DNA from 3 places in the Arthrobacter sp. yr096 genome. Region 3 is predicted to be linked to each of the others. Evidence: predicted binding sites of a transcription regulator. Region 3 holds the regulator's gene; each other region holds the start of a gene.
The links. Region 3 encodes Rex, which represses fermentation and respiration genes when NADH is low (regulators of the CRP and FNR family bind a similar motif). Its sites were predicted from a motif close to CTTGTGAANNNNTTCACAAG; they were not measured.
Positions count from the first base shown of each region.

Region 1 (9,717 bases), on a different contig from region 3:
CATCGTGATCGTGGGCGTCTCCACCTTCCTGATGGGCTGCCTCCCCGGCTTCATGGACATCGGCTACTGGGCACCCGCCATGCTGGTGGCGCTCCGCTTCATCCAGGGCTTCGCGCTCGGCGGCGAATGGGGCGGTGCCGTCCTCCTCGTGGCAGAACACAGCCCCAACAAGTCGCGCGGGTTCTGGTCATCCTGGCCGCAGGCCGCAGTTCCGGTGGGTAACCTCCTGGCCACGCTGGTCCTGTTCGTCATGTCCACCACCCTCAGCAGCGAAGCGTTCCTCGGCTGGGGCTGGCGCGTCGCGTTCTGGCTCTCCGCAGTGATCGTGTTCGTCGGCTACTACATTCGCACCCACGTCACCGAGGCGCCGATCTTCCTCGAAGCCAAGGCACAGGTGGAGGAGTCCAAAGCCATCAGCTACGGAGTTGGCGAGGTCATCCGCAAGTACCCCAAGGGCATCCTGCAGGCGATGGGTCTGCGCTTCGCGGAGAACATCATGTACTACCTCGTGGTGAGCTTCGCGATCGTTTACCTCAAGAGCGTCCATAAGTACGACACGTCCTCGCTCCTGCTGGCACTCCTGATCGCCCACGTCATCCACTTCCTGGTCATCCCGCAGGTGGGACGCCTGGTGGACTCGTGGGGACGCAAGCCCGTGTACTTGGTGAGCGCCATCACCGGCGCAACCTGGCCGTTCTTCGCCTTCCCCATGTTCGACACCAAGAACGCCGTGATCATCGTGCTCGCCGTGACCATCGGCCTCTGCCTCCACGCGTTCATGTACGCCGGGCAGCCGGCCATCATGTCCGAGCTCTTCCCCACCCGCATGCGCTACTCGGGTGTCTCGCTCGGCTCGCAGGTCACATCCATCTTCGCCGGCTCACTCGCACCGCTGCTGGCCACCCAGTGGCTCAAGGACACCGGATCCTGGGTTCCCACCGCGATCTACCTGGTGGTCGCCTGCGCCATCACCGTCGTCGCCGTCGTTTCGCTGAAGGAAACCAAGGGCATCGCGCTGGAGGCCGTGGACCAGGCGGACGCCGAGCGCCACGGACTGACCACTCCTTCCACTTCGAAAGGCTAGTTCCATGGACAACTCCTTGAACGGGCGCAAAGCACTGGTGACCGGCGGCGCGAGCGGAATCGGGGCCGCCTGCGCCCGGGCGCTCGCCGCCCGCGGGGCGAAAGTAGTAGTGGCCGACGTCGATGCCTCCGGAGCTGCAGCCCTCGCCGACGAGTTGGGCGGCACGGCCTGGACGGTGGATCTGCTGGACGTGGACGCGCTGGCCGCGCTCAGCCTGGACTGCGACATCCTGGTCAACAACGCCGGCATCCAGAAAGTTGCCCCCATCGAGGAGTTCGAGCCCGCGGAGTTCCGGCGGATCCTGGCCCTGATGCTGGAGGCCCCGTTCCTTCTCATCAGGGCCGCACTCCCGCATATGTACGCCAACGGGTTCGGCCGGATCATCAACATCTCCTCGGTCCATGGGCTCCGGGCCTCCGCCTACAAGAGCGCGTACGTGTCCGCCAAGCACGGCCTGGAGGGGCTCAGCAAGGTCACTGCCTTGGAGGGCGGCGAACGCGGGGTCACGTCCAATTGCATCAACCCCGGATACGTCCGCACGCCGTTGGTGGAGAAGCAGATCGCAGATCAGGCCCGGCTTCACGGCATCCCCGAAGCCGAGGTCCTGGCCAAAGTGATGCTCACGGAGTCCGCGGTCAAGCGACTTGTGGAGGTGGAGGAAGTCGCGTCGTTGGCCGTCTGGATGGCCTCCGACGACGCCGGTATGGTCACCGGTGCGAGCTACACCATGGACGGTGGCTGGTCGGCCAGGTAAGGCGCGGCGGGCTGGTTCCGGCCGTCGCGGGGTGACAGCGCCGACCCTCCGCGGGGTGAAGGGCTCGGCAGCTTAGAGTGTGGCATGGCTAAAGTGAGGTCTTTGCGGGATCGGCGTGCCACGGCAATGGTGATCAACCTTGCCACGGTGGCAGCATTCACGGCGACGCTCGTGATCACCGGAACGCCGCTGCGCTGGGTGGTCCTCTTTGCTGTTGTTGGGGTCTTCGGTTCATACATGGCCCTGCTTTTAGACGCAGTCTTTGCTCGGCTGCGTTTCAAGCGTTTGCTGCGACGCGGGCGTTTGGAATGTTGGATCCGCTGGCATGAGCCAAAGGAGGGCAGCCGTAGGGTGGGCTGGGAGCGGGGGCTGGTGTCGTTGAGAACTCCAGCAGTGGATTTCGTACGGACCGATGCCATCAGGCCGTCCCAGGAAAGACTCTTCACTTTCCTGGTCAGTGGGAGGGCCGAACCCAATTTGTGGGACCCGCACCCGAACAATGCCCGCTTTCTGGGCCGGGGTGCCCGCTCGATTCAGTTGGAAACAACACTGGGCGTCATGGACGTGGCCGGCTTCCCCGAGGCCATGGAGCAAGTAGAAGAAATGCTGTCCACCTTCGAACCGGCGAGGTGACAGATGATGCCTATGTTTGGGGGTTTTCCACATAGGCAACTTTGCCTCTGATGTTCGGTCCGAGTCGCTGGAAGAGTGGCTCCATGGACGGATTCCAGGGATCAGAGCAGGCCACAGTGGCTTCACCGCCCATGGATCATGCCCCCGTCCCGGCCTCCTCAATAGTGGCTTCGGGAGGGGCTTGGGAAGAGACTCCGGGATGGGCTCCTGGAGTGCCTGTGAAGGGGTTGGGCGTTCGCGGTCTCATGCTTGCAGTAGCGTCCCTTCCGATCAGCGCCGACAGTTCGGAGCTGATCGATGAAATACGCGAACTTGAGGATCTGAAGTCCGCTGTTTCCGCCCGGCAGGCCAGGGCCGCAGTGGCTCTTGACCTGGCGCAGCGATCCCAGCAGGCCGACGCCGGTGTTCCTGCGGCAGAGCGTGGTGCAGGGGTTGCTGCGCAGGTGGCGTTGGCGCGGCGGGAGTCACCGAACCGAGGATCCAGGCTCCTGGGGTTTGCCAAAGCGCTGGTCACGGAGATGCCGCGGACCATGGCAGCGTTGGAGTCGGGCCAGTTGAATGAGTGGCGGGCCACACTGCTCGTGAAGGAAACAGCCTGCTTGTCCGTTGAGGACCGCGCCGCTGTCGACGAAGAGCTCGCCCCTGACGCCGGGACCTTCGATGGGGCCGGAGACAAAGCCATCATCGCAGCCGCTAAAGCCGCCGCGTATCGTCGCGACCCGCGGTCAGTGGCGCAGCGAGCCAGCCATGCCGCCACGGAACGGACTGTCAGTCTGCGCCCGGCACCGGACACCATGACCTACCTGACCGCCCTGCTCCCGGTCGCCCAAGGCGTGGCCGTCTATGCCGCGTTGACCCGGACGGCTGATTCAGTCCGGTCCAGCGGAGACGGGCGCACCCGTGGCCAAGTCATGGCAGACACCCTGACCGAGCGCGTTACCGGCACGCCGGGAGGTGTTTCAGGTATCAACCTCAACCTCGTCATGACAGACCGCACGCTTTTCCAGGGCGACCCCGAGCCTGCCCGGCTGGAAGGCTACGGAATCGTACCCTCGGAATGGGCCAGGGCGCTTTTGGTTGAGGAACAAGGCGGGTCTGAAGACCAGCCCCGCCGGGACGCGCATCCCTTGGTCGAGGGTCCCCGGGACGCGCATCCCGCGGATCGCAGCGAGTTTAAAGTACTGCTCCGACGCCTCTACACCGCTCCCGGCAGCGGCGAGCTCCTGACCATGGACTCAAAAGCCCGGTTCTTCCCTCAACGGTTGCGGCGCTTCATCCACATCCGGGATCACACATGCCGCACCCCGTACTGTGACGCGCCCATCCGGCACATAGACCACGTGGTTCCTTGGCATTCAGAAGGCAGCACGCACCTCCACAATGGGGCCGGGCTTTGCGAAGCCTGCAACCACACCAAGGAAAATCCAGGCTGGGCCGCCAAGAGCATGCCCGGTGGCGTGCACACAATTCGCGTGAGCACTCCCACCGGGCATAGTTACGAATCCAAAGCACCACCGTTGCCGGGGCACAGATCCACCGGCGTCAGGATCCAGAGTGAATTCACCAACTAGAGCGCCTTCACTACGGGGATCTGCACAGTCTCGTCCACCAGCTCGGCCCGGCGAAGGCCGCCGCCGCGGACCCACAGCTTGTAGGCGACGAACAGCAACACCAGCCAGGTTCCACCCACGTACAGAGCAACGCGGGTGTCCTCGAAGACGCCCAGGATCACGATCACCATGGCCATGAACGCCATGGTCAGGATCGATGCTGCGGGCCAGAGCGGCGAACCGAACTCCGACGCCGGCAATCCCTTGCGCTTGATCTCCCGCTTCATCGCAACGTGCGAAGCCAGGATCATCACCCAGACCCACACGGTGGCAAACGTAGCGATCGAGGCGATGAGCACAAAGACATCCTCCGGAATGACGGCGTTCAAAACCACGCCCACCAGCAGGATGGAACCCATCATCACCACGGTCATCCAGGGAACACCATGACGGGAAATCTTGCCGAAGCTCTTGGGCGCATGTCCCTGTTGGGCCAGTCCGAACAGGATGCGGCCAGCGCCGAAGATGTCACTGTTGATCGCAGAGAGAGCGGCCGTAATGACCACGGCGTTGAGGATATGGGGAGCCGCGGGGATGCCCAAGCCATCGAAAATTTGGACGAACGGGCTGCCGCTGCTGCCAATCTCGTTCCACGGGAAGATGCTCATCAGCACGCCCAGGGTCAGTACATAGAAGAGCAGCACGCGGACCGGAACAGTGTTGACTGCCTGCGGGATGACTTTCTTGGGATCGGCCGCTTCGCCCGCGGTGATGCCGATGGTTTCGATCCCGCCAAAAGCAAACATCACGACGGCGAACGCGGCCAGGAGCCCTTCGAAACCGTTCGGGAACAAACCGCCATGGTTCACAAGGTTCCCCAGTCCCGGTGCCACTCCACCGCCGTCGCCCGTTTGGAAACCAAACACCACGATCGCCGCGCCGCCCACGATCATGGCAATAATCGCCACCACCTTGATGAGCGAGAACCAGAACTCCAGCTCACCGAACACCTTCACACTGAGCAGGTTCATGGCACCCAGGAACAGGATGATCGCCAGCACCCAGATCCATCTGTCCACCTGCGGGAACCAGAAGCCCATATAGATACTGAAGGCCGTGACGTCCGCGATGGCCACAATCGCCATTTCGAATACGTAGGTCCACCCCGTCACAAAGCCTGCGAACGGTCCCAAATATTTGCTTGCGTACTGGCCGAAGGAGCCCGAGACCGGGTGTCGGACAGCCATTTCACCGAGTGCACGCATCACCATGAATACGGCTGCGCCGCCGATGATGTAGGCCAGCAGGACAGCGGGGCCGGCTTTCTGGATGGCGGATGCGGAGCCGTAGAAAAGGCCAGTGCCGATCGCAGATCCGAGTGCCATGAAACGGATGTGGCGGACGTTGAGGCCTCGGCTGAGCGCCGTACCCGCGGCTTGGAGCACAGAGCTCTCCGTAGCCAGCTTGGTTTGTTGCATAGTAAAACCTTCTCGTCTTTGGGAGGGGATCGCTATCCAGCAGATCACTTTAAGGACCCTTGTGATCGGACTCACGGGGCATTGGTGTCTTTGATCGCAGACAGTGGGCTCAGGCCCGTTCTGGTGGTGGTAAAAGTCATAGTCTCCGTTCGGATATGATGACCGCGGACAGCTCATCAAGCCGGTCAGGCATCCCTCGCTTTGGCGTCGCCCCCAGTGAAATAGGCGCTGCCACCGCATCCTGACTTGGGGGACCCTTGATCTCTGCATTCCGCGCTACCCGGCGCCATGTTGCTGCCGCTCTTGTTGCCGTTGTTGCTGGGGCTTCTCTGCTCTTCGCCACTCCTGCGCAGGCCTACGACATTCCCGATTTTGAGGTCCCGAACGCCTCGCAGGCTCCTGTGCCATTCGTGGAACGGGCTGCCGATGCCGCAGGTGTTCTAGGGCTGTGGAGGGCCGGTGGTCCGGCAACCCGTGCCGCTGCCGCAACCGCGTTGGTGGGTGGACCGGAGGTGCTGCAGGCATTTATCGACGGCGGACAAGACGTCCCGCTGGCAGCGGACCGCAAGCAACTGGTCACCCGGCTGACGGAGCAGGGGAGCGCGCACGTACGGTCATCTGCGAAAAACATCCTGGCAGCGAATGATCCGGCAAGCATCGATGCATTCCTTGCCACAGGGTGGGCCAAGACGTGGGAAGGCGACCTCAAAGTTGCTGCGACTTTCTTCCAGGAATACGGCAACATTCATGTAGAACGCGCCGCTTCCGAGAGCCTCGACAACGGCAATGAAGCTGTGGAGCAGTTCGTTCTTGAGGGCTGGCGGCAGGCCGCCGAGGGGCAGGACCGGCAAGCGGCGTATGGACTCATCGCCTCCGGGATCCCTGCTGTTTCTTCTGCTGTCAAGGCATCGCTGGCAACCGACGACGCTGAAATCGTTGCTGACTTCCTGCGCTACGGGCAGTTCGTCGCAGCAGACCACCACAATGAGACCGCAACAGTGACAGGGCTGCTCCAACAGGTCAAAGCCGATATCGCAGCTAATCCCAACGGAACAGCAGCGGTTGCTGATCGCGCGATGGCCGCCGTCGGGAAGGCCAAAAGCACGGCATCAGCTGCGAGGGCAGCTGACACCGCGCGATTGATGGCCGACTGGAAGTTCCAGAGTTCGCAGGCGGTTCCGCGCGCTGTCATCGACGGTGCCAGTATGGCGGCCAAGAAGCCATTCCAGGAGGCTTTTGGAAAAGCAGCCAAGGAGGTGCCGGGTCTTCTCGCCAGCCTGACGGCGCCCGGAGCCGACCCTGACCTTCTGATCAAGGAAGCCCGTCAAGCCACCCTGGATCTCGCATTGGTGGGTACTCCTGAGGTCCGGAAAGCCGCGGAGGCTGCGCTGCTGGGTGGCGACGCCGCGATCAAGGACTTCGTCGCCGTCGGACACGATGCTGCCTTCGAGCTGGACGGCCCCGCCATCCTTGACGACAGAATCCGTGTAGCCCAGATCCACGCCACGGGCGGAGCGCATGTGCGCCAGGCCGCCTCCAACGCTGCCAAATCCGCCAGTCACGCAGATGTCCGCACCTTCCTGGAGTACGGATTCGCAAGTGCCCAGGACCTCGACAATCGCATCCTCGCCTACCAGAGGCTGGACGACGCAGCCCTGGAACTGCGGGTAGCCGCCAATGTGGCCTTGGAGGGCAGCCGGGCTGATGCGCAGGCATTTGCCACAGCGGGCCAGTTCGCCGCCCTCGACCGGGACAACGCCACAGCAGCCCACGTCGCTTCCATCGACGCCATGCTCGCCGAACTCACGGGGCTGGCGGACAAGGCCAAGCTTGACGCTGCGCAGGCGGCTGAAGCTGCTGCAGCTGCGGAGGCGGCACGCGCCGCGGAGCAGGCCCGCCAGGCCGAAGCCGCCCGCCAAGCTGAAGCCGCCCGCCAAGCGGAAGAGGCCCGCCAGGCTGCCACGGCCGCTGCAGGGGGCCAGGCCGCAGCCAGCCAGGTTGATGTCTCGCAGCACTCGGGTACGGGAGTAGCTCCGATAGTTGTTCCGTGGCCGCGGGACAATGCTCCCGCCGTCGGACTTCCTGAAGCCGCGCCGACGCAGGACGCCGCTGCAGAGCCGGTAGCGGTGCCCAGCATCTCGGTCCCGCCGGCCACGGCCAACGGGGATTCGCCTTCGGTTGACTCCGGGTCCCAGGAAGCCGCCGCACCCTTGGCTGTCTCCTCTGCCGGGCTGAGCGGTTGGACCATTGCCCTGATCGCAGGGCTGGTCCTGGCCGCTGCCGGTGCCATCACGTTCCTGCTGCGCTGCAAGGGTTCACCGGCGAAGGGCTAGGCTTTCACCGCACTGGATTCGGATGTCTGATATCCCGGACACCCATGAATGCCAGGTGACTGGCGCAAGCCGGCTGTTCGGTGCACGCTTGAGTACGGGATACCGGACTGGTCCGGTTCGGGGTTCCCTTGAGGTGCGAGCAGTGAGGAACCATGACAACCACGCCATTGGCACAAGGCAAGGCCACGTCCAAGGTCCCTGCCGCCGAAAACACGCTGCGCATCCTGAAGCTGCTGGCTTCGCGCCGGGGTCCCATGGCGGCGTCGAATATTGCCACGGCGCTGGGCCTGCCGCGCTCCAGCGTGTATCACTTGCTCGGGGTGATGGAGGCCAACGGCTTTGTCCTGCACCTGCATGAGGAACAGCGCTACGGGCTGGGTATCAGCGCCTTTGAGCTCAGTTCGGCCTACTCCCGCCAGGAACCACTTTCGCGTCTGGGCCGGCCGATGCTTGCGTCCCTGGTTGACGTGATCGGTGAGAGTGCGCACCTCGCTGTGCTTCACGGCCGCGACGTGCTCTACATCGTGGAGGAACGTGCCAAGAACCGCCCCAGCCTGGTCACCGACGTCGGTGTCCGCCTTCCCAGCCACCTCACTGCCTCCGGCCGCGCGATCCTGGCGGCCCTGCCAAAGTCGCAGGTCCGTGCCCTCTATCCCAATGCCGCAGCCTTCACGTCCCGGCATGAGGTGGAGTTCCCCATCATGAAGTACTCCGCTTTGTCCTCCCACCTGGATCAAGTGCGGCAGCGTGGGTACGCCACGGAAAACGGCGAAATCACGCCGGGATTCGGCTCAATCGCCGCCGCTGTGACGGACCATGTTGGGTGGCCGACGGCGGCAGTCGCCGTGACGTTCCTCGAGGACAAAGTGCCGACTGAGCAATGGCCGGTCCTCGCTGCGCGCATCCGGAAAGCGGCCGACGAACTATCGGTGCGGATCCACGGCCGGCCGGCAGGCTAATCCCTCCGGGAGGCTAGGCAGGTCCTGGCGTTTCGTGCTCGACCAGTTTGCGGAAAGTCTCGAGCTCCCCTTGGAAGCTGCCCCGGTAGGACCCGAGAGAGAACAGTCGCCCGAAGATCGCTGAAATGAATCCCCGGGTCACGAACTCCTGCTGGATGCGTGTGGCATCGCCCTCGGGCACAAAGGTCACGTCTGACTCGCCCTTCAGGATTGCGTTGCCGAACGGGGTACGGATGTGCCGGGGCCTCTCCACCTCAAGGATCCGGGTAGGGCTTGCCATGCGTCCGAACCACACGGTGTAGCTACTGCCGGCCTGGTCCATGGAGCCCACCCTGTCGGTCACATGGGTGACCCCTCCGATCCACTCCGGGAACCGGTCCAGGTCCGTCCACACTGCGAAGACGCGCTCTGGCGGCGCCGCCACGAGCGTGGAGACTCGGTACGTTGCCATGGGTCCAGCATGCGCTCATCGGCCCCTGAATGCGAGGGGTGGCGCTGCTTGAAAACAACGGCCGGCGCTGCCACAACACAGCGGCCGGCGGGTGACACTGACGGGCTGACATGCGTCTGTAATCCCGGACAGCACCCTTCCAAAAGCCGTTCCGGCCGCTCGGCAAAGGGGCTTTAGTAGAAGCAGAAGATCTTTCCACCACACACTTCCCATAGACGAAGGAGTCACCATGGCACCCGCCGATTTCACTACTGGTGCCCGTCCGGTCAAGGCCGCCCGGGGTACCGAACTCACTGCCAAGTCGTGGCAGACCGAAGCGCCGTTGCGCATGCTGATGAACAACCTGGATCCCGAGGTCGCTGAGCGTCCGGATGATCTGGTGGTTTACGGTGGCACGGGCCGTGCTGTGCGTTCCTGGGCTGCTTTTGATGCGATTACCCGGACTCTGGAAACCATGGAGAAGGACGAAACGCTC
Region 1 covers NZ_FNYI01000006.1:69,345-79,061, reverse strand. Annotated here, with positions in the region: gene BMY91_RS15970 (MFS transporter) at 1-1,084, shown strand, start outside; gene BMY91_RS15965 (3-hydroxybutyrate dehydrogenase) at 1,089-1,838, shown strand; gene BMY91_RS15960 (hypothetical protein) at 1,923-2,471, shown strand; gene BMY91_RS15955 (HNH endonuclease) at 2,717-4,042, shown strand; gene BMY91_RS15950 (amino acid permease) at 4,039-5,499, opposite strand; gene BMY91_RS15945 (ALF repeat-containing protein) at 5,757-7,832, shown strand; gene BMY91_RS15940 (IclR family transcriptional regulator) at 7,985-8,791, shown strand; gene BMY91_RS15935 (SRPBCC family protein) at 8,805-9,242, opposite strand; gene BMY91_RS15930 (urocanate hydratase) at 9,472-9,717, shown strand, end outside.
Region 1: the regulator Rex is predicted to act here: its motif matches at 5,558-5,577, upstream of BMY91_RS15945 (ALF repeat-containing protein).

Region 2 (9,717 bases), on a different contig from region 3:
GCTGGTGCGCGGTGGAACCCCGGGTCAACTATCCCCGGCTCAAGCGATCCCGTGTCTTGAAGGGAACCCTCCAGGGTGAGGACAACAAGATCAGCCTCTGGGCAGTCACCTGTTTTGTCGTGGCACCGCAGCAAAGGCGCTCAGGAGTATCGGCGTCGCTGCTTTCGGCGGCGGTGGATCACGCCTTCAAAAACGGCGCCGACGTCATCGAAGCTTACCCAGTGGACACGGATCTCAGAACCAAAGCCACCGCCGCCGAGCTCTTTCACGGCACGCTGTCGCTTTTCCTTGCCGGCGGCTTCCACGTGGTATCCGAGTCTGTCCCCGGGCGGCCCGTCGTCAGGCTTTTAAAAGCCAGCACCGCTGACTAGGGCAGAGTCAGGATCATCGGACCATCCGCAGTGATGGCAACGGTATGTTCACTGTGAGCGGCCCTGCGTCCATTGGCAGACCTCAAGGTCCACTCGTCGTCGTCGTGGTAGTAGTCGTCCTTGCCGCCCAGTATCAGCATGGGCTCAATGGCGATGACCAAGCCCTCTTCAAGCTTCATTCCACGACCCGGCCTGCCGATATTGGGAACGGGAGGCTCCGCGTGCATGGTCCGGCCGATTCCGTGACCACCGTGATCAGCCAGCAATCCATAGCCGGCACGCCGGGCCTCGCCGCCAATGGCGTAGGCAAGGTCACCCATTTTGTTCCCGATACGGGCCGCCTCAATACCCCGGGCAAGGGCTGCCTCTGTAGCCGTGACCAGTTCCTGGTCCACAGGATCCGCGTTGCCAACTATGAAGCTGATGGCCGCATCGCCGCACCAGCCCTCCACGAACGCACCGCAATCAACACTGAGCAGATCACCGTCATTCAGTGCATAGCCGTTGGGGATTCCATGCACCACCGCGTCATTGACGCTGGCACAGATCACCCCAGGAAACGGCACGGCAGCCCAGCGGGGGTGGTAGTCCAAGAATGCGGGCTTTGCACTGGCAGCCGCAATCACGGTTGCCGCGACGTCGTCGAGCTCCTTGAGCGACACACCCACGGCAGCATGCTTCCGCACGGCCGCCAAGGCAGTGGCCACCACACGCCCGGCCTCGCGCATCAGCGCGATTTGATCAGGCGACTTCAGCATTGACATTGGGAACCCTTCGTTGCTTCCGGAGTGGCGATGCCGAGGCACAACGCCGCGGACATGCCCACTCTACGGCTGCCACGGAACTCGGGCGAGGGCGTTTCGGCAACAGTTCGAGTCCGATCCAGCAAGCCCCCGCCCTAGAGTTGTGGCATGACCACCAATGACCTCGTGCAGTCCATACGATCAACACTCCGTTCCGCGGGGGACGTTGAGCGGGCACGCGGAGCCCAGGCCTACATGAAGTCGGACATGCCGTCGCTGGGTGTCCGGGTTCCCGAGGTGCGGAAAATCGTCAAAGTGGTAGCCAAAGAGTTTCCTCCGTCGGCGCCGGTCGACTTGCGCCGGGCCGTCCTGCAATTGTGGCGGGAAGCTGAAGCCCGCGAGGAACGCTACGCTGCCATCGACCTGACGGGCCTGCGCATGGTCAAAGAAGACCTGGACATGGTGCCCGTTTATGAGGAGATTATTCGCACCGGAGCTTGGTGGGACCTGGTTGACGGGGTGTCTCACCGCATCTGTGCACTTCTCCTCGCCCACAGGGCAACCATGACTCCGCTGTTACTCCAGTGGGCTGAGGACCAAGACATGTGGATCCGCAGGGCCGCCATTACTGCCCAGTTGGGAGCCAAATCGGAAACCGATCCTCAGTTACTTGCGGCGGTGGTCACAGCAAATTTGGCAGACAAAGAGTTCTTCATCCGCAAAGCGATCGGTTGGGCGCTCCGCGAATTCAGCAAAACCGAGCCTGCTTGGGTCACAACTTTCGTGGCCGATCACGCGTCAGCCCTTAGCCCGCTATCCATCCGAGAGGCGACGCGGCTGATGCCGTCCCGATGACTCCGCTTAGATGATGGGGCGCAGACCAGGCTCGTCTCGCTTGCGGAACAAGCTCTTGGTCTTAGGGTCCACGAAGATCAAGTACACGGCGAAGAGAAGTGCGATGATGGCGGCCGCATTCCGCGCCAGCGTCAACGCAAGGCCGAGGTCTTCACTCTGAAGGTAGGGGAAGACGTCCAACTGATCCGAGATGGCGTAGACCATGAAGAAGGAGACCACGAAGTAGACGGCTTTGACCTGCCAGTCGTTCCGGATTCCGGTGACGGCAAACAGAGGTATGAGCCACACCACGTACCAGGACTGGATCATGGGCGCCAGTAGGACAATCGCGGCAAACGCGAGCGTCAACCGGCGCATCAAGCGGTCGTAGTCGCCGCGGAAGACCTGCCAGGCAATGGCTCCCACCATCAGCAGCTTGCCGGCGTCGTACACCCACTTGGCCATGCCCCAGCCATCCAGTCCGAAGACGTTGAAGATAGAGGCGACTACCAAGCCGATCAGCCCGATGGGCGCGTACCAGATCCACACACTGCCCGGTGCTGACAACCCGTTGATCCACCCGAAACCAAACCCGTTGACCAGGCTCAACGCGTAGAGAAGGCCGAAGCTCAGCCCAGCAGTCAGGAACCAGAATACGAACTTCCGTGGCCAGGAGGCTCCCTTCCCGGCCCACAGAAGCCCAATGAATGGCAGGAACACCACCGTAATGGGCTTGACGGAGATGGACAGTGTTACCAGCACGATCCCCAGGATGACGCGACGCGTGGCGCAGTAGTACAGGCCGGCCAGTGCGAGACCGATCATCAGGGCGTCGTTGTGGACACTGGCAATGAAGTTTGTCAGGAAGAGCGGATTGGCTGCCGTGAGCCACAATGCCCGGTGCGGATTGACTCCATGGAGTTCCGCAAGCTTTGGCACATAGATGATGCAGAGGACGATGCCCACCAAGGCAACAAGCCTGAACAGCATAATGCTGGCTTCAGGCTGGACGTTGGTCACCCAGACCACGAACTGTTCGATCCAAAGGAACACCTGCCCGTAGGGTACCGGCGCTTCGGTCCACATCTTGTCCGCGCCCAACTGGAAGTAATTGGGGAGCGCCGAAATCCCATTCTCATATGGGTTCAGGCCTTCAACCATCAACCGCCCTTGGCCTATGTAGGCATAGACGTCCCTGCTGAACAGGGGCACGGTGAACATCATGGGCAGGCCCCAGGCAGCCACGGCCTGCAGTGTTGCTTTGCGTGCCTCCAGCCCCCAGACCCTTACGCGTTGGCCCAACCGGAGCCAAGCCCGGACAAGGAGCATTCCGCCCACAGCCAGCAGGACTATGGAGAGCGCGACGCCAATGCCTTCAGTGCGCATCCAGATAAAGAGCGGCAGCCTCCGCAGTTCGGATACTGGAGCGAGCCAGCCCACTCCCAACGAACCGAACACCATGAACATCGAACCGATGAAACCGGCGATCAACGGCGAGCGTGCGTTATCTACCTCGCTGGCTGCAGCATCCGGCGTCGGCGCTGCTGTCCCTGCCTTCTGGGCGGCGGGTACTGGCACCGTCATGTGGTCGTCATCCAATCGTTCGCCCGGTGTGTTCGGGTTAAATTCAGCGTCTTTGGGGCTTTCCGCGGCAGGAAGAAACGACACTGCCGCGCTCAAAAATCGTACCATCGAAGCACTTGGAAGCGGCCGAAGGATAGGCTAGGCGCGTGCCTATTACTAATGAACGCATCGTCTGGATCGACTGCGAAATGACCGGCTTGGACCTCAACAACGACGCCCTGATCGAAGTCGCGGCGTTGGTGACCGATTCCGAACTCAACATCCTGGGCGACGGCGTCGACGTCGTGATTAAGCCGGACGATGCTGCACTGGAACAAATGAACGACTTCGTGCGGGACATGCATACCCGTTCGAAGTTGCTGGACGAGCTCCCCCACGGGAAGACCATGGCCGAAGCCGAAGCGCAGGTCCTCGAGTACATCGAGAAGTGGGTCCCGGATCCCCGCAAAGCGCCTCTCGGTGGAAATTCGGTAGGTACAGATCGGATGTTCCTCGCCAGGGACATGCCGAACATCGTGGAGCACCTCCACTACCGCGTGATCGATGTCAGCACCATCAAGGAGCTCTCACGCCGGTGGTTCCCGCGCGCTTACTTCCAGTCACCCGCCAAGCACGGTGGTCACCGCGCTCTGGGCGACATCAAGGATTCCATCGATGAACTCCGCTATTACCGCGAGGCCGTCTTCGTTGCCGCTCCGGGTCCGGACACGGCCACTGCCCAGCGCATATCCAAGGACGTCATTGCCACTGCGGAAACCCTCGGATCCAGCGAAGCGGTGTGATCTGCGCCATTTTTGAAGGTTTTTTTGCCAAAATCGGCAAAAGTGGACTTTGCACCCCAAAACAGCAGGTAAGCTATTTGTCGTTGCCTCGAAGGAAAGCCGGTCAAACGGACTGACCTAAAAAGGCACATGGTGGGCTTAGCTCAGTTGGCAGAGCGCCTGGTTGTGGTCCAGGAGGTCGCGGGTTCAACCCCCGTAGCTCACCCCACCGAGATTGGCTCCAGAGCCGGTTTCCACAAAGGCCGCACCGGTTATCCGGTGCGGCCTTTGCTTTTAACCGAAGGCGACCCTTGGCCTCCTCCGGATCTCTGCGACAGACAAAGGAAGAACTGACATGACCGTCCTGCCAGTCACTATCTGGGGCGAACCCGTCCTGCACCGCCGGGCGAGCGAAGTCGAGGTTTTCGACGACGAACTTCGCACCTTGATCGCTGACATGTTCGAAACCAACGATGCCGCCAACGGCGTTGGTCTCGCGGCACCACAAATTGGCGTGGGCAAGCGGATCTTTGTCTACAAGTACGCCAATGACGACGACGTTCCGGAGCAGGGCGTAGTGGTGAATCCAGTGCTGACCCTCTCCAAAGTCTCCGGAGCACTGCCGGACCCGGACGAGGACGTGGAAGGCTGCCTGTCATTTCCTGGCGAGTACTACCCCCTGCAGCGCGCTGAATGGACCCGGGTCCAAGGCTTTGATGGCCACGGAAACCCGGTGGACTTCGAAGCAACCGGCTGGTTCGCCCGGATCCTGCAGCACGAGTTCGATCACCTGGACGGCAAGCTGTATGTGAACCGTCTGGTAGACAGGTATTCAAAGAAGGCGCTGAAGCAGGCCAAGAAGAAGGGCTGGGGAGTGCCTGGCCTGACGTGGATGCCCGGCGTCGATCCCGATCCGTTCGGACACTAGAACCATGTCCACCAAGCCTCACGCCGAACTCTTCAAGCTCCTGGGTATCACCGGCCCCGATGCCGCGGAGTGCGCCAACCTCCTGGCAACCCCTCCCGGGCGGGCTGCCCTTGCGGCGATGTCTGCCATGCAGGAACGGCTCGGAACGTTCCCCCTGGTCAGCATCAAGGACGATGACGCCCGTGAGGCTGACTGGATCGAAGCCCTGCTCCGCTTTGCTCCCACGGTCCACGAATACCACGTGGAGCTCGGCATCAGCCCGGCGGTTTCGGCCGCATCCTTGGCTGACGTGGGATTGCAGCTCAGGATCAACCGGCGTGTCCACGGCGACTTTGGACTTGACACCTGGAGCTGGCTGACCCTGCACATGGCTGGAAATCTCTTCCGGCTTGGCCGGCTGCAGTTCCACTTGGTCCAGTCCCCGAATGAAATCCCCGCCTCGGACGTCAGCGGCATCATCGAGCACAGCTCGTCGTGGGTATTGGGGGTCCACATTCCTGAAGACGGCGGCCTCTCCCCCGCTTTGGTGGACGACAGTTTCTCTGAGGCGCGGGTTTTCTTTTCCACGCACTTTGCGGACAAGCCAGCACCCGTGGCCACGTGCGACTCGTGGATGCTTGATCCCTACCTTGCAGAGCGCCTGCCGGCCAGCAACATCGCTTCTTTCTCCCGCCGCTTCACCCTGGATCGCTGTACTGATGCTCCTACTGATGCCGTGTACTTTACGTTCCGCCAAAGGGGGCTGGATGATCTGGACAAGCTCCCCCGCGATACGTCACTTCAGCGCGTCGTCCTGGAGAGGATCGACGACGGCGGAACCTGGCAACTGGGGCACGGTCACCTCGCGTTGTAAATAGTCTGCTGTCCTGGACAGGAGGCGAGAACACCTTTCATGGCGTCCTTTTCGGCTTGTGTCACCCACAGCTTGTACGCTGCCTTCACCGAGATTTGGCGTGCCACGTAGTGACATCGGAAATTCTTGTTACCCGGCAGCCAGGTCGCTGCGTCACCAGCGCCCTTCTTGACGTTCGCAGGACCATCAGCAGCGATCAGGTTCAGCGGATCATTGGCGAATGTTTGACGCTGTTGGGCCGTGAGTTGCTGAGCACCTTTTTGCCAAGCGTCCGCAAGAGCCACCACATGGTCGATTTGAACTGCCGAACTGGTGTCCTGGCCCCTCTGGAACGTTACTTCCGCGCCGGTGTAGGGTTCGTGAAAAGTGCCACCGGCAACCTTGCAGGAGGAGCCTTCGGTAAACACTACTGCCGCAAGGTCCCGCCGGAGGATGTCGTTGCGGGTGTCGCAGCCATTGCGGTCAGCGTCCGCCCACGCTTGCCCGAAGGCGGCCCTGTCGTAATCAGTTTTGGCGGCACGACCCTTGACGGGGATCCGTTCCAGAGCCTCGCTGGCATTTTCGGCAGCGACGGGCGCGGCTCCGCGAAGGGGCTTCATCCAGCCCTGGTTGAAGACCGGAGCTTCGCTTGGCCCGGCTACCCAAGGATCCGCGGCGTTGAATTGGCCTGTGGTGAAGTACCAGGCCAGCCCCGCTACGACGGTGGCGGCCACCAGAGCAATGATGGCCCAGGCCTGACGGGACCGGCGGCGGGCGCGTTTGTAGGCTGACCAGGTGATACTCAAGAGACTCCATCCAGTGGGGCAGACAATGTCCTACGAGCGTAGAACAAGGCCCCGACAGTATGAGCCGGTATCCACAGTGTGTAGGAGAAGTCACACTGCCGCGGAGGAGCGCCTAGTTGGTTACTGCTCCCGCATGACCCGTTGCAGATCCTCCGCTGCCACCGCAAGGAGTCCCCGCAGTTGCTCAACCCGCTGGTCAGTGACGTCACCAGCAGCGTTGCCCGCTACCGCTTGGTCCAGGAGTTTCTGGGCTTGTTTGTGATTTGCCCGGGCAACATCCAGCGCATGTTCCAAGGTGGTTTCGTGCTCCAGAGTCGATTCATTTTCCATGAACCCATTTTGGTCAGGTTTCCCGGCTGATGCCAGTGACTCAGCCGGGAAACCGTCGAATACTTCGGAGTGCTTAGGCGTCAGCCGTTTCCAGCACAGCGATGGGTGCCACGACGTCGCGTGCCGGGAATGATGGCGGGTTTACGCCGGCCATTTCTTCCATGACGCGGACAACCTGGCAGGAGTAGCCGAACTCGTTGTCGTACCAGACGTAGAGTACGAGGTTTTTGTCGTTGGAGATGGTGGCGAGGCCGTCCACGATGCCTGCCCGGCGTGAGCCAACGAAGTCCGTGGAAACAACATCGGGCGAGTCGATGTAATCGATCTGCTTGCGCAGCTCCGAGTGCAGGGACATCTCGCGCAGGTAGTCATTGACCTCGTCCCGGGTGGTGCCGTTCTCAAGGTTCAGGTTGAGGATGGCCATGGAAACATCCGGGGTAGGAACACGGATCGCGTTACCGGTCAGTTTGCCCTGCAGCTCGGGCAGTGCCTTGGCCACAGCCTTGGCGGCACCGGTCTCCGTGATGACCATGTTCAGCGCCGCCGAACGTCCGCGGCGATCACCCTTGTGGAAGTTATCGATCAGGTTCTGGTCATTGGTGAACGAGTGCACCGTTTCCACGTGGCCGTGGATGATGCCGAACTTGTCATTGATGGCCTTGAGCACCGGCGTGATGGCGTTCGTGGTGCAGGACGCCGCAGTGACGATCGTGTCCTCATCGGAGATATCCCCGTGGTTGATGCCATGCACAATGTTCTTCAGCTCGCCCTTGCCCGGAGCGGTGAGCAGCACCCGTGCTGCGCCCTTGCTCTGCAGGTGCTGGGCCAGGCCCTCGGCGTCGCGCCAGCGGCCGGTGTTGTCCACTACCAACGCGTCCTTGATGCCATAAGCGGTGTAATCCACCGTGGCAGGGTTGTCCGAGTAAATGACCTGGATCTGTACGCCGTTGGCGGTGATGGTGTTGGCCTCCTCATCCACCCGGATGGTTCCCTCAAAGGAGCCGTGCACAGAGTCACGGCGCAGCAAGCTCGCGCGCTTGACGAGGTCATTGTCAGCGCCCTTGCGGACCACAATCGCGCGAAGCCGCAGCCCGTGGCCGCCGCCGGCCTTCTCAATCAGGATGCGCGCCAGAAGACGGCCGATACGGCCAAAACCATACAGCACGACGTCGGTGCTGGTGCGGTCATCAGCGCCCCGCTTGCCCACGATCCCGGCGAGCTCGGCGCGCAGGTACTCATCCAGGGAGGCGCCGTTGCCTTCGGCCCGGAACTTCTCGGTCAAACGCGCAATATCAATCGCGGCGGCGCCGAGTTCCAGCTTGGAGAGCGCGTTCAGCAAAGGAGCGGTTTCTTCGAGCAGAAGCTCGGTGTTGCTCATCCGGCGCGCGAAGCGGTGCGCCTTGAGGATGTTCATGGTGGACTTATTGATCAGGCTCCGGCCATGGATGCTGGTGACCACATTGTTTTCCCGGTACAACCGGCCGATCACCGGAATCATGGCCTCGGCGAGAGCCTCCCGGCCCATCCACTTATCAAGACAAGAATCTGACGTCTGGCTCACAGAACTACCTTCCTTGGGTCAACCACATACGTCCTCGTATGTAGATGGCAGCGGCCGCCCGGAGTAATCCTGCGGCACATGCGCCGGCGGGCTTCGGTCCACCCACAGCGCCTTGAACGAGAGCAAAGAAAATCCGCCGGCTGCGAACGCAGTCCCGGCGGCAGAACATCTACGTTCAGTAACCATTCTAGGGCGGAAGGAAGGGGCATAGGCATCCGATGGGCGTGAAATCACTCACACGCAGGTAATCCCGGCAGTCATAAATGGATGGGTCGACCGATACGCCGGGTTCTGTCATCCTGTGCCGTTACCGGCAAAGGAGTAGCGGCCATCCATCTACGAACGCCGTTGCCGACGCCCTCCAGCAGCCTACCCGGACACTCGGGCGGGCAGCCCTCAAACGTGTCCTGTCTGGCCTTGCTCCGGGTGGGGTTTACCTAGCCTCCCCGGTCACCCAGGGAGCTGGTGGTCTCTTACACCACCGTTTCACCCTTACCTGCTGCATGGTGATGCAAACACCACTAAGCGCAGGCGGTCTGTTCTCTGTGGCACTGGCCTGCGGGTTACCCCGAGTGGGCGTTACCCACCACCCTGCCCTGCGGAGCCCGGACGTTCCTCGAGTCACTTTCGTGGCGCGCGGCCGCCTGGTCGACCCATCCGCCGTCCAGTCTACCGGCGTTGGGAGCGCTCAAAGTCCCCGGTAATATCGACTGGTGCTGATTCTGCTTCCGCCTTCCGAAGGCAAGACCCCCGCCGCCAAAGGTTCCGCCGTCAACTGGGAGTCACTGAGCTTTCCTGAACTGAACCCCTTCAGGGCGAAAGTGTTGGAGTCTTTGGGAACGGTGAGCGCGCACGAGGACGCTCTCGCACTGCTGGGCGTCGGCGCCTCCCTGCGGGACGACGTCGAACGTAACACGCGGCTGCACGCAGAGCCGGCCGCGCCGGCCCACCAGGTCTATTCGGGAGT
Region 2 covers NZ_FNYI01000010.1:89,164-98,880, forward strand. Annotated here, with positions in the region: gene BMY91_RS20340 (GNAT family N-acetyltransferase) at 1-371, shown strand, start outside; gene map (type I methionyl aminopeptidase) at 368-1,135, opposite strand; gene BMY91_RS20350 (DNA alkylation repair protein) at 1,283-1,969, shown strand; gene mptB (polyprenol phosphomannose-dependent alpha 1,6 mannosyltransferase MptB) at 1,976-3,532, opposite strand; gene orn (oligoribonuclease) at 3,679-4,314, shown strand; tRNA gene BMY91_RS20365 (tRNA-His) at 4,447-4,522, shown strand; gene def (peptide deformylase) at 4,649-5,221, shown strand; gene BMY91_RS20375 (acyltransferase domain-containing protein) at 5,226-6,074, shown strand; gene BMY91_RS20380 (HNH endonuclease family protein) at 6,059-6,859, opposite strand; gene BMY91_RS20385 (hypothetical protein) at 6,980-7,189, opposite strand; gene BMY91_RS20390 (glyceraldehyde-3-phosphate dehydrogenase) at 7,263-8,750, opposite strand; RNA gene rnpB (RNase P RNA component class A) at 9,015-9,406, opposite strand; gene BMY91_RS20400 (YaaA family protein) at 9,464-9,717, shown strand, end outside.
Region 2: the regulator Rex is predicted to act here: its motif matches at 8,972-8,991, upstream of BMY91_RS20390 (glyceraldehyde-3-phosphate dehydrogenase).

Region 3 (9,717 bases):
GCTGCATCACAAGCGGGTTCTGAACAAGTTAGCACTTGCTGTAGGCGGGTGAAAGGCTCGGTTGCTTCACCGGAAAACGGTCATCGAGGCCTGAGCCGGAGCGCTGGTGTAACGCCCCTGCTCAGGCCGGTGTGGAGCTTAGAGACCCGAGTATGAGTGAAGGCCGTTGAAAACGGTGTTCACCAGCGTGAAGTTGATGATGACGCAGGCGTAGCCCACAATCGACAACCATGCTGCTCGGGTTCCGGTCCAACCGCGGGTGGCACGGGCGTGCAGGTAGCCTGCGTAGACCACCCAGATCACGAACGTCCAGACTTCCTTGGGGTCCCAGCCCCAGAACCGTCCCCACGCCTTTTCTGCCCAGATTGCACCGAACATGAGGGTGAACGTCCAGCCGATAAACGCGATGGCGTTGATCCGGTAGGAGAGGTTTTCCAGGCTCAGCGCATTGGGGACAAGACGCATAAACCCAAGATTGTCGGCGCGGTTCGCTGCAAGGTTCTTCTGCCGGTAGGACTGCAGCAGCTGCAGTATGGACATGGCGAAGGTCAGCGTGAACAGGGCAGAAGAGAGCACCGCGATGGAGACGTGGATGATCAGCCAGTAGCTCTGCAGCGCCGGTACAAGGTGGCCAACCGGGGTCCAGAAAGCAGCCGAGGCCGCCACGAGCATGATGATGGCCAGGCCGATTACGAACGTGCCCAGGAACCGCAGGTCGCGGCGGATGAGGACAATCAGGAACACCGCCACGGCAACAAACGCGCCGGTGGTGAGGAACTCGTACATGTTGCCCCACGGCACGCGGCCTGCGCCGAAGGCACGGGTCACCACGCCCGCTCCGTGGATCAGCACGCCCAGGACGGTCAGTGCCACCGCAACGCGGGCAGGTGCGCGGCGGACGCCACCGTACTTCATGTCGCCCGCGGCGGTGCCCCCCTCAACGGTGAGGCCCGACGTCGGACGCTCGGCTCGGCCGGCTGGCCCGCCGGCGTCGGGGGCGCCCAAGCCCTCGCTGACGCGACCCGCGGCAACCGCTACTTTTTCGTTGGCGGAGCTGGCAGCGGCCTTGAGGTCCACAGCCCGGAGCATCTTGCTGCTCTTCGCCAGATCCCAGGCAAACGCGATGAAGGCCACGGTGTACGTGCCGGCGGCCAACAGCATGAACAGCTCGCTGTACTGGCCCAGGGTTTCGTTGATGACGGGCATTACTGGTCCTTCGAGGTTGAGGAAGAGACTGCTTTTGTTGTGCCAGTGTCCGGCGTCTCCGGGACGTTCCATTCCCGGGCAAAGATCTCGCGGAGGGCTGCTGCTTCGCCGGCCAGACGGTGGTCTTCACCGCGTGCCAGCAGGCCGTACTCCACCATCGTGCGGCCATCCGCGTGCGTTCCGGTGCGGACCCAGACGCGGCGGCGGTTGATGTAGAGGGACATGACCAGACCGGCAACGGCCAGGAAGCCGAAGATCAAGGCGTACAGCTGGCCGGGGTTGTGGTGGATGTCCACGCCGATGTACTTCTTGACGCCGTCAAAGGTGATGCTGCCCTTGCCTTCGGGCAGGTCCACCGTAGCCCCGGGCGTCAAAGTGATGCCGCCTGCCGCGAGGTCGCGGGCATTAAGCGGTTTCAAGTCCTTGATGTCCAGTTCGAACACGTTCTGGGGCACGCCCTTGTCCAGGCCGAGGTCTCCGTAGAAGGAATTCAGGCTCAGTTGGGGGTTGAAGAGTTCCGGGGAAGCGCTGAACGAGGTGCCGGTCTCAGTAACGAACGCTGTAGGAAGGAAGAACCCTACAAAGCCCAACTGTTCGGGCTTGGCGTCCGGAACCTTGATCACCACGGATGAGTAGTAGTTATCGCCCTGGACCTTGGCCGTGACGGGGCCTTGGAAGGCCACGTTGCCGTCACCATCGCGGACCGTCACCATGGGTGCGTATCCGTTGCCGGTGAGGTAGAGACTGGTGCCGCCAAGGGAAACGGGGTCGTTGACCTTGAGGACTTCCTTCTTGCCCGGCGCATCCGGGTTTTCCTTGGTGGTGACCTCGGCGGTGTAGTCGATGGGCTGGCCGGCTTTGCCCGGCGATTCGCGGTCGAACGTGGCCTTGAACTTGTCCAGCTGCATGGAGTACGGCTGGAGCGAGCTGCTCTGGAAGTTGGTGCCGGGTGTGAATTGGTCGTAGCCCACCAGGGTGTTGACGAAGGTTTCGCCTTCCACGAGGATCCGCTGCCCGCTGTACCCGTACAGGCCTCCGATGGCCACGGATACCAGCACACCGATCAGGGAGGTGTGGAACACCAGGTTGCCCACCTCCTTCAGGAAGCCGCGCTCGGCACCCAAGGACGGCAGCGCGCCGTCGACGTCTCTGACGTCAACGCGGTAGCCGCGCTTCTTGAGCAGCCCGGCGGCATCGTTGATGGCCTTCGACGCCGGGATCCCGGCGTCGGCGGGCAGGGCCAACGTGCCGTACTCAGGCAGGCGCGACAACCGCTTGGGGGTGCGCGGAGGCTGTGACTTCATGGCCTTGTAATGGGCGATTGCGCGAGGTGTCACGCAGCCGATCAGGGAGATGAACAGCAGGATGTAGATGGCCGAGAACCAGGCCGAAGAGTACACATCGTAAAGCTGCAGGGCATCCAGCAGTTGGCCATAGGACGGGTTGTCCTTAATGTACTGCGTGACCACGGAGGGGTTGGCGGGCCGTTGCGGGAACAGCGAACCTGGAACTGCGCCCACTGCAAGCAGGAGCAGCAGGAACAAGGCGGTGCGCATGCTGGTCAGCTGTGTCCAGGCCCACCGGAGCATGCCTTTGAAACCAAGTGCGGGCAGGGCTGCCTCGGACTTGGCCTGCTTGAGTTTTCCTTCGCCTGTTGTGCCTTCTGCGGAGGTGCTCTCAGCGGCTGGTGACTTCTTCTTGGCTTTCACGGACTCGCTCATCAGATTGGCAACTTCACATCGTTTTGGAACCAGTACTGCAACTCGGTCACCCAGGTTCCCCACACACCGGTGGCCATCAGGATGCCGAGCAAAATCAGGATGCCTCCGCCGATCCGCTGGATGGCCAGCCGATGCTTGCGGAAGAAGGACATCACCCCCATGCCCCGGCGGACGGCCAGAGCAATCAGGAGGAAAGGAATACCCAGCCCAAGGCTGTAAACGAACGCCAGGAGCGCGCCCTTGGCTGCCGACGAACCGCCGGACAAGCTCAGCAACTGTACCGCGGAGTATGTCGGGCCAATGCAGGGTGCCCAGCCCAGGCCGAACGTCAGTCCCAGCAACGGTGCGCCCCAGAGCCCTGCCGGCGGCTTGGCATGGATCTTCGCGTCCCGCTGGAGCCAGCCGAAACCGCCCATGAACACCACGCCCATGACGATGACCAGGACGCCAAGCAACTGCGTGATCCATGCATTTTGCGGGCCCGTCAGCAACGTTCCGAGCTGCCCGAAGGCGCCGCCCAAGAGAACAAAAATCACCGAGAATCCCAGGACGAACAGTCCGATGCCGGCCAGCATGCGGCCCCGCCGCTGCTTCTGGAGGTCGACGCCGGTCAGTCCCGTCACGTAGCCCAGGTACCCAGGGACCAAGGGCAGCACGCACGGCGAAAGGAACGAGACCAGCCCGGCCAACAATGCCACCGGCACAGCCAGCAACAGCGATCCGTTGAGGATCGTCTCGGCAAAGGGACTGTTCATCGGTGCTACTCGGCCACTGCTGAAGTAATAAGGGCTTTCAGGGTGCTCTTTTCAATCTCGCCAAGCACGCGGGAGGCAACCTTGCCTTCCTTGTCCAGGACCAGGGTGGTGGGCACTGCACCCGGGGGCACGATGCCGGACACGGACAGCAGCACTGCGCCGTCCTTGTCATTGAAGCTCGGGTAGGTGATGTTGAAGGTCTTGTCGAAGGCCTCTGCGGTGGCTTGTTCGTCGCGGAGGTTGACGCCAAAGAACTGCACGCCCTGGTCCTTGAAGTCCTGGTGCAAGGCCTCAAGCTGGGGTGCCTCGATGCGGCAAGGAGCACAGGCAGCGAACCAGAAGTTCAGGACAGTGACTTTACCTTTGAGGTCCTCGGGCTTGATGGCCTGTCCGGTAAAGAGCGTCCCCTTGAGCGCCACGGGGGCTGCACGGTCCGCCTTGGCGAATTCCGTCACCGAACCATCGCCTGCCACGTAGTTCTTGTTGTCACCGGCCTTGGCTTGCTTGGCCAGCGAGTCTTCCTGTGCGCACGCCGACAGGCCCATGGTCAGTCCCGCGAGGAGGACGCCACCTGCGGTGAGCATGCCACGGCGCGAAAGATTGTTGTCCATGCTTCTACGCTCCCGGGGTGCTCGCCGCGCCGGGAAGAAGCACGGCAGCGGGCTCGGTGTATTCGACGCGCACGATCTTGCCGTCGTCGTCGAGCGTCAGGGAAGTCAGGGACGTCAGCGTGCATTCGCGCTTGCGCGGGTCGTGCGCCAAACGCCGTCCCTCCGCGGTCAGGCGGGTGGACCAAATGGGCAACTGGTGGCTGACCAGGATGGCTTCAGCACCGTCCCCGCCCAACTCGATTGCCTTGACGCGGGCATCCTCTACAGCGGCCAGCACGCGGGCTGCCTGCTCCTTGTAAGGCTCACCCCAGGAGGGTCGCAGGGGATTCCGGAAGTAGAACCAGTGCTTGGGCTTGAGGAACTCGCTCTTGGTGGGGTGGAGACCCTGGAAGTGGTTCTCGGCTTCGATGATCCGCGGCTCGGTGTGGATCTCGAGATTGAGGGCCTCTGCCGTAGGCATGGCTGTTTCCTGGGCACGGGTGAGCGGCGAGGCGACCAGGTGCACGATCTTGGCGCCTTGGCTGGCGCGGGCTGCGAAGTGATCAGCCAGCATGCGGGCCATCTCCCGGCCGCGTTCGGAGAGGTGGAATTCCGGCAGGCGACCGTACAGGACGCCGTCGGGATTGTGGACCTCGCCATGGCGAAGCAGATGGACAGTTGCTTGGGGCATGTTTACCAGTTTCTCAAAGAAGCGGGGCGATCCGAAATCTTCTACCGCTAGTAGAACTCAAAGTTTTCCAGAAATGTTCCATGGAGTTGGAATAAAAGATGCATATGCATGTTTATACTAGACACGAAGCTCGGTTGACGCTTCAAGCAATCGCTTCAACCGTGCAAGCACGCAGTACCTTCCACCAGACATAGGAGCAACACCATGATGACCCTTCCCGCTACCGTCACCACCGGCACCTGGACCCTCGACGCTTCCCACAGCGAGATTGGCTTCACCGTCCGCCACGCAGGCATCAGCAAGGTTCGCGGCCAGTTCAAGGACGCTTCGGCCACCCTCGAGGTTGGCGAAACCCTCACGGACTCCAAGGTGAGCGCCACCATCCAGACCGCCAGCTTCGACTCCGGCGACGTCAACCGCGATGGCCACGTCAAGGGCGAAGACTTCTTCGACGTGGAGAAGTTCCCCGAAATCACTTTCGTCTCCCGCCACGTCAAGGCCAACGGAAACAGCTTCGACCTCGTGGGTGATCTCACAATCAAGGGCGTGACCAAGGAAGTTGCCATCGAGACCGAATTCAACGGTGTTGCAGTGGATCCCTTCGGCAACACCCGCGCCGGCGTCTCCGGCGAAACCACCATCAGCCGCAAGGACTTTGGCCTCACGTGGAACGCTGTCCTCGAAGCCGGTGGCGTCCTGGTCAGCGACAAGGTAGTCATCAACCTCGAGCTCGCGTTCATCGCACCGGCCGCCGCGTAGCCATAGCCACTCCTGGAGTGCCGAGCGGCGCCCGCACAGTTCACGCTGTGGGGGCGCCGTTTCGTATTCAGGGAAGTCACCCCGCAATTGTTCGGCAAACAGCCTGTATTTAGCTGCGAGTTGGCTCCGAATTTCCTATGCATCCTTCAACCTGCGGTCTAAAGTGATGCCATGAGTACCCCAGACGAAACACCACAGCCACAGCAGCCCGGCTCCCAGCCTCCGCAGCCAGGCAATGTTCCTCCTGCGGGCTACCAACCACCGCAGGGTTACCAGCCGCCCCAGGGTTACCAGCCGCCGTCGCAACAGGGCCAGTATTCGCAGCCCGCACCGCCGCCGCCCGGTACGGGGCAGCCAGCCCCCGGCCAGCCGGGACCGGGCCAACCCGGATTCCACTTCGAAATGCCCACCGACGGACCCCGGAACTTCAACGACGTCATGCCGCAAGGCGGTTTCTCGGGGATGTTCAAGACCCAGGGCCTGCCAACGGAGCTGAAGGTTTCCTACTTCATCTGGGTGATCTCCGGACTCCTGGGCCTGTTGTTCGGGCTCATTGGATTCTTCGCAGTCATTGCTGCGTTCGCCTTCGCCCCGGCTTTTGCTGCAATCGCCCTGGTACTGCTCCTCCTCGCCCTGGCCGTGGCCGCAGCGCAAGTGGTCCTGGCCATGAAAATGAAGGAAGGCAAGGAGTGGGCCCGCCTGGCGCTCACCATCGTGGCCGCCGTTTCCCTGCTGCTGGCCATCTTTGGCGCAGCCAACGGTGGCGGATCCGGCATGGGACTGGGCGGCAACTGGTTTGGTTTCCTTGTCAGCGCTGTCGCCGTAGTCCTGATGTGGCTGCCCAATTCGCAGCTGTGGTTCAAGGCAGTAAAGGGTCAGGCCTAGCGCTGACGCTACTGCCGCCGTCGTTCGGTGAACGACGGATTTGAAGGCAAAGGCCGCGGTGAATCCCTTACGGATTCCCGCGGCCTTCATCATGAAGGCGTAAGCCAACATGATGATTTTTGCTGTGAGCCCGAAATACCTGCGTGTGATCGTCTACAGTGTCAGACCCGGGAGGTACGGTGGATGCAGAACCACGCTGGGGGCAGGGTCATTTTGCTGATCCCGGCGGCCGCACCAGCAGTCGAACAAGCAAAGGAATGCCATGAGCAACCCTCCCTACCCGCCATCAAACCCGGGCGACTCCAACCAGCCCGAGCAGCCGGGCACCCAGCCCTCGGCGCCCCAGCCTCCTGCACCGCAATACGGCCAGCCCGCGGCACCGCAGTATGGCCAGCAGGCTCCCGCGGCACCGCAATACGGCCAGCAGGCTGCACCCCAGTTTGGCCAGCAGGCTCCCGCCGCACCGCAATACGGCCAGCAGGCTGCACCCCAGTATGGCCAGAGCACCAATTGGCCGAGCCAGCAGCCCGGCCCCACTGGTCCTACGGCCGTTCCCCAGATGGTGAACTATGCCTTCTGGATGATCGTTGCCGCCGGCATCCTTTCTGCCATCAGCTCGCTGCTGTTGGCCACCACCGGCGCCGACGCCTTTATCAACGCCATGAATCAGCAAGCCGCCCAGCAGGGCACCGAGTTTCCTGCCGGGTCCATGGACGGCATGCGGGGCGCCATTGCAGTGGGTGCCGTGGTGGGTGCAATTGTTTCCTTGGGCCTTTACGCCCTGGTTGCTTTCCCCGTCCGCAAAGGTAAGAACTGGGCCAGGATCCTGGGAACGGTCTTCGCAGCGATCTCTGTCCTGGGCCTCACCGGCTTGTTCCAGTTCGGTGCCACGTACGGCATTATGCAGCTCGTGGTGATCTTGCTGGGCGTTGCCGCAATCGTCTTGCTGTACTTGCCGGCATCCGCTCCGTACTTCCGGAAGCCACAGCCGTTCGGCAACCCGTACCAGAACCCCTACGGTCGCTAAACACGCAATAAGAAGAATCACATGCGGGCGTGGACCCCGGCGAAGGCTAAATGGCCTGACCCGGAGTCTGCGCCCGTTGTGCGTGGTAAGCCAAAATCTGAAGCTCCGTGGCCATATCAACCTTGCGAAGGTTCACATGCGGCGGGACCTGCAACAGCACAGGGGCGAAGCTCAGAATGCTCCGGATACCAGCTGCGATCACCCGGTCACATACCGCTTGGGCTACGGTGGCCGGCAGGGCGAGCACCACCATGTTCGTATGCGTGCGCTCCAGGACGCGCTCCAACTCCGCGGAGTCGCTGACGCGCAGCCACCCCACCTCGTTGCCGATCACCATGGGGTCGGCGTCAAAAATGGCGACAACGTCAAAGCCCCTGGATTCGAAACCGCCATAGCGCGCCAGGGCTTTTCCGAGGTTACCGGCACCTACAATCGCAACTTTCCAGTCGTGCGTCAGGCCCAGCGCGGCCGCGATATGCCGGCTAAGGTATTGGACCTCATAGCCCACCCCGCGCGTCCCGTAGGAACCAACGTAGGAAAGGTCCTTGCGGAGTGTGGACGAGCTAACGCCCGATGCCTCAGCCAGCGCTTCGGAAGAAACCCGTTCCACGCCTTCGGCCAAGAGAGAGTTGAGCGCGCGCAAATAGAGGGTCATCCGGGCCACAGCCGCGGGCGGGATCTGCTTGGCGGCAGGTTCATTGTCCTCGGTTGTCGCTTCCGGGGACGGTTCCAGCGCAGTCACGGTATTCTCCATTGCGTCGCTTTGTTGTTCCACTCTATGACCCCCGGCCGGACTCAACAAAAGCCATTACTTACGGGTAACCCCACCCTCAGCCTGCCAGGACTTTCTTCAGGGTGCGGGTCAACCGTTCCTCGTCGATCTTCCAAAAATCCCGTTGGATACCGTTCACCAGCACCACGGGAATCTCCTCGGCGAACCGCTCCTGCAGTTGCGGATCGTCGTCGATCCTTTGCTCTGTCCACTGCACACCCAGGCTTTTCGTGACACGCTCGACGGCGGCACGCGCCTCGGTGCAGAGGTGGCAGTCAGCTTTGGTGAGGAGAACGACGTCGGGAATAGCCATGGGATAACGGTAACCGGCCCCGTGCTCCCCCACATCCCACAGGATGACGCACAGAGTGCGCCCTCAGCGCGGGGCACCGGCAATTGACTAGACTCAAGGCATGCCCGAGGAGAAGAACGCCGCAGTTGCCGCATCTGCCCAAGCGCAGAAGCACACTGGCGAGGCTGCTTTCTTCGACGTCGACAACACGTTGATGAAGGGTGCCAGCCTCTTCCACGTGGCGCGAAAGATGTACGAACGCAAGGCCTTCACTTTGCCGCAGGCCGCTGGGTTCGCCTGGAAGCAGTTCAAGTTCGTGATGCGCGGAGAGAACATGGAGGACGTCCACGCAGTACGCGACTCCGCCCTCACCCTTGCTGCCGGGATCACTGTTGACGACATCAAGGCCTTGGGTGAAGAGGTCTATGACGAAATGATCGAGTCCCGGATCTGGCCCGGAACCAAGGCACTCGCCGAACAACACCTCAGAGTGGGACGCAAGGTGTGGCTGGTGACAGCAACCCCCATCGAGGTTGCCACCGTCATCTCCACCCGCTTGGGCTTGACCGGCGCACTGGGCACCGTGGGCGAGGTGGAGGATGGCATGTACACCGGGAAACTCGTGGGTGACATCCTGCACGGACCCGCCAAGGCGGTGGCAGTCCAACTCGTGGCCGATCGGGAAGGCCTGGACCTGGATCACTGCTGGGCCTACAGCGATTCCGCCAATGACATTCCCTTGCTCACCATGGTGGGACACCCCGTGGTGATCAACCCGGACGCAAAGCTCCGCAAACACGCGCGCGAGAACAACTGGCCCGTGTACGACTTCCGGTCCGGCCGCCGTGCAGCAACGCTCGGCCTCAAGGCTGCCACCGTGGGCGGTGCGATCTACGGATTGTGGCGCGGCTTCTCACGATTCCGCGGCCCCCGCTACTGACCCTCTCTCACCAAACGCCCTGTTCCGGCCAACCCTCTCTCACCAAACGCCCTGTTCCGGCCAACCCTCTCTCACCAAA
Region 3 covers NZ_FNYI01000001.1:110,023-119,739, reverse strand. Annotated here, with positions in the region: gene ccsB (c-type cytochrome biogenesis protein CcsB) at 139-1,206, opposite strand; gene BMY91_RS00535 (cytochrome c biogenesis protein ResB) at 1,206-2,927, opposite strand; gene BMY91_RS00530 (cytochrome c biogenesis CcdA family protein) at 2,927-3,682, opposite strand; gene BMY91_RS00525 (TlpA family protein disulfide reductase) at 3,688-4,293, opposite strand; gene BMY91_RS00520 (histidine phosphatase family protein) at 4,298-4,963, opposite strand; gene BMY91_RS00515 (YceI family protein) at 5,171-5,722, shown strand; gene BMY91_RS23030 (hypothetical protein) at 5,894-6,607, shown strand; gene BMY91_RS00500 (hypothetical protein) at 6,870-7,634, shown strand; gene BMY91_RS00495 (redox-sensing transcriptional repressor Rex) at 7,681-8,388, opposite strand; gene BMY91_RS00490 (glutaredoxin family protein) at 8,465-8,719, opposite strand; gene BMY91_RS00485 (HAD family hydrolase) at 8,820-9,638, shown strand.